2 regions of the Thioalkalivibrio sp. ALE17 genome follow, and region 1 is predicted to be linked to the other one. Evidence: predicted binding sites of a transcription regulator. Region 1 holds the regulator's gene; the other holds the start of a gene.
The links. Region 1 encodes FliA, which starts transcription of late flagellar genes. Its sites were predicted from a motif close to GCTAAAGTTNNNNNNNNNNCNGCCGATA; they were not measured.
Positions count from the first base shown of each region.

Region 2: a site for FliA is predicted at 1,408-1,435, ahead of H609_RS0108915 (YjfB family protein). Genes of this name have one in related genera too.

Region 1 is NZ_AUDT01000004.1:165,509-168,859, reverse strand. It holds gene H609_RS0105530 (chemotaxis protein CheA) at 1-268, opposite strand, end outside; gene H609_RS0105525 (protein phosphatase CheZ) at 314-1,090, opposite strand; gene cheY (chemotaxis response regulator CheY) at 1,186-1,566, opposite strand; gene H609_RS0105515 (RNA polymerase sigma factor FliA) at 1,608-2,375, opposite strand; gene H609_RS0105510 (MinD/ParA family protein) at 2,372-3,196, opposite strand.
Region 2 is NZ_AUDT01000012.1:91,672-95,022, reverse strand. It holds gene H609_RS0108925 (CDP-alcohol phosphatidyltransferase family protein) at 1-312, shown strand, start outside; gene H609_RS0108920 (YceI family protein) at 305-943, shown strand; gene H609_RS0108915 (YjfB family protein) at 1,502-1,714, shown strand; gene H609_RS0108910 (class I SAM-dependent methyltransferase) at 1,907-2,536, opposite strand; gene folE (GTP cyclohydrolase I FolE) at 2,785-3,351, opposite strand, start outside.

The sequences.
Region 1 (3,351 bases):
CCATCAGGTGACTGTCCGCCCGCCGCTCACCGTTACGCAGCAGGTTGAAGACGTCCTCCGCGTGATGGCACACGGTCACCAGGGGATCCAGGCTCAGGAAGCCGGCTCCACCCTTGATGGTATGGAAGCTACGAAAGACCGCATTCAGCAGATCCCGGTCATCGGGATTCTGTTCCAGGTCGATGAGTTGCTCGTTGAGCCCCTCCAGCAGTTCCCCGGCCTCGATCAGGAAGTCCTGAAGGATTTCGTCATTGGGGTCGATGGCCATTCAGTCTCTCCGGTCGCGTGGCGCCATTCGCATGAGGGGCACTGCCTAGAAGCCCAGGCTCGATAGCAGATCGTCCACCTCGTCCTGTCCTTGAACGACATCCGCGGCGGAATCTTGAGTCTTGGGCACGCTGGGACCGTGACCCTTGCGGTCCGCCTCGCGATCCTCCTCGCGCTGTTCAAGCGACGCCTCGGCCGCCTCGACCTGCTCCATGCGCCCGCTGGAGAGCCGGATCAGGGACACCAGGTTCTCTTCCAGGTCGGTCACCAGCTGGATCACGCGGCGAATCACCTGGCCGGTAATGTCCTGATAACTCTGGGCCATCAGCACCTCGGAGAGCAGCCGGCGCAGCTCCTCGGTGTCGTCCCCCGCCTGCGCGAAGAACGTGTCGAGCTCGCGGGCAAAGTCCCGGAACTCCTCCACCGAGAGCTGGCGGTTACGAAAGCGCGTCCACTTCGCCGTCAGGTCGGCCGCCTGCTGGCTGAACGACTCCGCGATCGGCAGGCTCGACTCAATGGCATTCATGGTGTCGTGGGCCGCCTGTTCGGTCATCGTGACCACGTAATTCAGGCGTTCCTTTGCGTCCGGGATCTCCGCCTGGGTCAGTTCGACCAGACGCGAATCGCCGCGGAAGCTTTGCAGGGCCTCGTGAAGATCGCGGGTCAGCTTGCCCAGCTCGTCGAAGAGTTCGCGGTCATAGGGGCGCGCCAGATCCTGCACCAGCGCCCGGGCGCCCGTGTCGTCGCCCGCCTCCAGCGTCTTGACCAGCTGTCGCGCAAGCTCCAGCTGATCATCGCGTGGTGGGTGTTCCTGTTCAGTCATGAGAAGCCTCTTGCGGGTACGGCGCGGAAGGTTTCGGACAACGCCCGCGGCGGTCGGTGCCACGGGCGCCGGGCATATCGGTCACAGGCGCATGATTATCCCTGTGCTTCAATGCGTTCGAAGATCTTGTCGATCTTTTCCTTCAGCGTCTCGGCGGTGAACGGCTTGACCACGTAGCCGTTCACGCCCGCCTCGGCCGCCTCGACGATCTGGTCGCGCTTGGCCTCCGCCGTCACCATCAGCACCGGCATGGACTTGAGGTTCGGGTCGGCGCGCACGGCCTTCAGCAAGTCGATCCCCGGCATGTTGGGCATGTTCCAGTCGGTGATCAGAAAGTCGAAATCGCCGTTCTGCAGCATCGGCAGCGCGGTGCTGCCGTCGTCGGCTTCCTGGGTATTGTTGAAGCCAAGATCACGCAACAGGTTCTTGATAATGCGCCGCATCGTGGAAAAGTCGTCCACGATGAGAATCTTCATTCCCTTGTCCACACGTCACTCCGGGATTCGTAGGGTGGGTTTTAGAATAACTGCAAAGCCGTACCGTCTTCGAGCCACGAACCCAGGCGGGCACGCAGTCGAATGGTGGCCTGACTTCGGATCTGGCTGACGCGCGACTCGGTCACGCCCAGCACGGCACCGATCTCGCGCAGGTTGAGCTCTTCGATGTAGTAGAGCGACAGCACCAGCCGCTCGCGTTCGGGGAGGTCGCCGAGGGCTTCGGCCAGTTCCTGACGGAACTCACCGGCCTCGAGGGTGCGGGCCGGCGACACCTCCTGCCCTTCGATCACGCGATCAGCCCCGTCGTCACCCCCGCCGAGGTCGTCCAAAGCGAACAGGTGGGCCCCGGCGTGATCCTGCAGCATCTCGTAGTACTGGTCGATCGGCACGTCCAGCTCGGCGGCGACCTCGCTGCCACGCGCCGCCCGCCCCTCGCGCGCCTCGACGGTCTGGATCGCCGCGGCAATACGCCGACTGTTGCGGTGCACCGAACGCGGTGTCCAGTCACTGCGGCGCAGCTCGTCGATCATCGCGCCACGGATGCGGATGCCGGCGTAGGTGGCAAAGGTCGCGCCCTGGCCGCCCTCGAACTGGCGCGCCGCCTCGAGCAGCCCGATCATGCCCGCCTGAATCAGATCATCCACCTGCACCGAGGCGGGGAGCCGCGCCATCAGGTGATGGGCGATGCGGTGGACCAGCTCGACGTGATCGGCAATCAGCTGTTCGTGTCCGCCGCTGGCCGCGGAGGTCGCCTGATAGCCGGAAAGTCGATTACGCGTCGTCATCATGCGCTCTGCAGCATCCGTTCCACGAAAAACCCGACGCCACCGTGGTCACCGCCCCCCACCGGCCAGCGGTCCACGGTCCGTGCCAGTTCGGCAAAGGCCTTCCCCGCCGGGCTCCCGGGGTACTGCTGTACCACTGGCGCGCGTTTCTGCACCGCCTTTCGCAGGTGATCGTCCATCGGAATATAGCCGGCCAGGTCGAGCACCACCTCCGGCAGGTAGTTGCCGCAGACGGTATTGAGCTTCTGCATCAGTCGCTCGGCGCCTTCGCGGCCGTCGACCATGTTCGTCACCATGCGGAAGCGACGCAGGCCATGATCGCGGTGCAGGACCTTGATCAGGGCATAGGCGTCGGTAATCGAGGCGGGCTCGTCGCAGACCACCACCAGGGTCTCCTGGACCGCGCGGCAGAACGACGTCACGGATTCCTGCAGGCCGGCCGCGGTGTCCACGATCAGCACATCCAGGGGTTTGCGATAGGCGCTGAAGGCATGGATCAAACCGGCATGCTCGGCCGGCGTCAGGTTGGCCATCGCCGCGATCCCGGAAGCCGACGGCACCACCTTCACCCCGTCCGGCCCCTGGACGAGCACGTCCTCCAGGCTGTCCACGTCCCCGGTCACCAGGTCGTGCAGCGTGCGCTCGGGACGCATCCCCAACAGCAGGTCCACGTTGGCCAGGCCCAGATCGGCGTCGAACAGCATGACCTCGCGCCCGAGCCGGGCCAGGCCCACCGACAGGTTCACCGATACGTTGGTCTTGCCCACCCCGCCCTTGCCCGAGGCAACCGCGATGACCTTCAACGGCTTGTTAGTGCGTGGCATAGCGCCCCTTCCCGACCGGTTGAATCAGTTCCAGCGTGGCGGGCTCCGCCGCCCGTGCCGGACGTGCCTGGGCGCGCGCGCGTCGCGGCGGTTCCATCTCCGCCAGGCGCTCGGCCGCCCAGGTCTCGCGGGCATTGGCCGCTGCCCCGGGTTCA
Region 2 (3,351 bases), on a different contig from region 1:
CTCGCCCTGTCGGTCCTCGTCTGGCAGATGACGGCAGTGGGGCCCTGGGTGATCCTGATCGGCCTGATGCGCTACGCCTTCGTGCTGGCCGCCCGCCCCCTGCCCTGGCTGGCCGCGCCACTGCCGCCCAGCCGGCGCCGCCAGGCCCTCTGCGTGTTGCAGACCGTGGTCCTGCTCCTGGTCCTGATCCCCGGCCTGCCCGCACCCGCCGCCATCACCATCGCCCTGGCCGGCCTGCTGGCCCTGGGCCTGTCCTTTGCCGTGGATATCCACTGGCTGTACCGCCACCGACCGGAGGTGTGTCATGACTGACGCCCGCAACAACCGCCACCCCGCCCGCCTGCGCCGCCTGCTGCTGGGTGGCCTGCTGGCCACGGCCCTCGCGCTGCCCGCACAGGCCCTGGCCGATGCCGACCGCTGGGTCATCGACCCCGACCACTTCGCGGTCGGCTTCCTGGTCGATCATGCCGGCTATGCCAAGGTCCTGGGCATGTTCCTGGAAGCCGAGGGCGAGTTCGTCTTCGACCCCGACACGGGCGAGCTGGGCGACGGCCATTTCGTCATCCAGACCGACAGCGTCTTCACCAACCACCAGGAACGCGACGACCACCTGCGCAACGAGGACTTCCTGAACGTCGAGGAATACCCGGAGATGCGCTTCACCGCCACGCGCTACGAGCCGACCGGGGAGAACACAGGGCGCCTGAGCGGCGGGCTCGAGCTGCTGGGCGAGACCCGGACCATCCACCTCGACGTGACCATCAACAAGGTCGGGCGCTACCCGTTCCCGCTCGGCGGCCTGTTCGGGCGGCCGTACGTGCTCGGTGCGTCCATGCGCGGCAGCTTCGACCGCTCCGACTTCGGCATGACCTACGGCCTGACCCGCGACATCGTCGGCGACGAGATCGAGCTGATCATCGAGTTCGAGGCCCAGCGCCAGTAAAGGCCGGCGGACTGAATGTATTCACCACGAAGCACACGAAGGCACGAAGAAGGGCCAGGGCGGATTGCACCACAGAGGGCACAGAGGACACGGAGAAGGACTGACTACAGGGCGACGCGCTGGAGCCGACGTTGCTGACGGGTGATCGCGGGGCACGGGGCAACACTCCCCCGTCACCCCGGCCGCAGCGAAGCGAAGAGCCGGGATCTCCGGACCCTGGCACCCATGTCACGGCGCACCCCGAAGGCGCGGGTCGCGATCGCCCCCAAATAGGCAGGATGCGGACGAGGCGAGCGAAACGCCCATTGAAGGTCAAGGGCGCTGTTCACCACGAAGGGCACGAAGATACGAAGGAAGGGGCAGGGCGGATCGAACCAGCCAGGGTATGGAGAAGGGCGGGGAGCCCGGTCGCACGGCGGTGGTGCCGTAGAACAGGAACCTTCTGAAAAAAATCGGGTTCGGGGGCTCAAGTCTGCGGGGATGCAGCCGTCACCGGGGGCAGGCCCGTTCCCCCTATCGAGTGCAACGGGCCTGCACATTCAGAACCGGGAGTACGAGATGGACGCAAGCGCGATTGCCGCGATGGCCACGCAGAACAGCCAGCAGCAGGTGGCCATGCAGAAAGACGTGGCCGTGCAGAAGAAGGCGATGGAGTCGCAGGAGATGGCGGCTCAGTCGATGCTGCAGGCCATGCCCGACATCGGCGAGATGCAGGCCGCCACTCAGGGTCTGCCGGACAACGTCGGCACCAACATCAACACGACCGCCTGAGACGTTACCAACTGTCCGTCCAGAAAGGCCCCGGCGCACTTTTGCCCGGGGCCTTCTCTTTACTGGGCCATCACCCGGCCCGTTCCGGCAACGTTCAAACTTCTCCGTGTCCTCCGTGACCTCTGTGGTTACACGCCCTTGCCCTTCCTTCGTATCTTCGTGCCCTTCGTGGTGAACAAAGGCCCTTGCCCTTCAGCCCCCATCCCCGGCATTACGCCCGGACGCATCCGCGGGCGCACGACAGACCCGCGCGGCGAAGCGCCGCATCACGCCCCGCGCCAGACGGTCTTCCGGATCGATGCAAAAGCCGGCCTGTTCCACCGCGGCCTCGGTATCGCGGTTCGGGTGACAGCCGCCGGTGATACAGGTCCAGGCCGGCTGCACCCGGTCCTGGGCGCGGGCCAGCAGCGGCCGCGTGTGGCGTACATGCTCAAGCATGCGTAGCTCGCCCGCCTCCGCCAGCACCCGGCGCACCTCGCCGAGGGCCCGTGGCGGATCCTGCACGCTGCAGAACACCAGGCCGGAGACCACGGTATCGAAGGCGCCGTCGGCAAATGGCAGGGCCTCGGCCCGCGCCACCACCAGCGGCACGGAAGGCGCCCGCCGCCGGGCCCGGCGCAGGGCCGCCAGGTCCGGGTCGATGCCGATGACCCGTTCCGGATCGGCGTACAGCGGCAGGTCGCGCCCGGTCCCGCAGCCGATCTCCAGTACGCGGCCGTGCGCACCGGCCACCAGACGCCGGCGCCAGCGCCGCAGGCCCAGCAACTCGGCACCGGCCATCAGGCCGTCGTACAACCAGGGGATCTGTTCCAGACCGCGCATCGAGACTCCCGGGGACAGGAAAATGTGATGCCCAGCACATTCTTTCGGCGACTGTCAGGAACCTGTTTCCACAGTCCCTGTCCACTTATACAAGTTGCGGAAATCATCGGCTCGTGGCAACGGCAGCCGGTTTTCCGCCGTTCGGACCAGAACCCTCCATCACACGGGTGTCCGGACGATCTTTGGCCCGGCCTTCGCGCCGGGCCATTTTTTTGTGTAGTGACACCGCCCGGCGGCCCCGGGAACGGTCAGTTGCCCGTGCGACCGATCAGATTGAGGAACTCGCGCCGGGTGCGGCCGTCCTCGCGGAAGGCGCCCAGCATCACCGAGGTCGCCATCGACGAATGCTGCTTCTCCACCCCGCGCATGGTCATGCACATGTGCTTGGCGTCCACCACCACGCCGACTCCCTTGGCGTTCGTCACCTGCATCAGGGCCTCGGCGATCTGGCGCGTCAGGCTCTCCTGGATCTGCAGGCGCGCCGCGAACATGTCGACAATCCGGGCGATCTTGGACAAACCGATCACCTTGCCATTGGGCAGGTAGGCCACATGCACCTTGCCGATGATCGGCAGCAGGTGATGCTCGCACAGGGAGTACAGTTCGATATCGCGCAGCAGCACCATCTCGTCGTTGTCCGACGAGAACAGGGCCCCGTTGACGATACTGTCCAGGTCCTGGTGATAGCCACGGGTGAGATACTGCATCGCCTTCGCGGCGCGCATCGGGGTATCCAGCAGGCCCTCGCGCTGCGGGTTCTCGCCCAGACCGGCGAGGATGTCGCGGTAGCGCTCGGCGAGCTGTTCCGGAGCCGC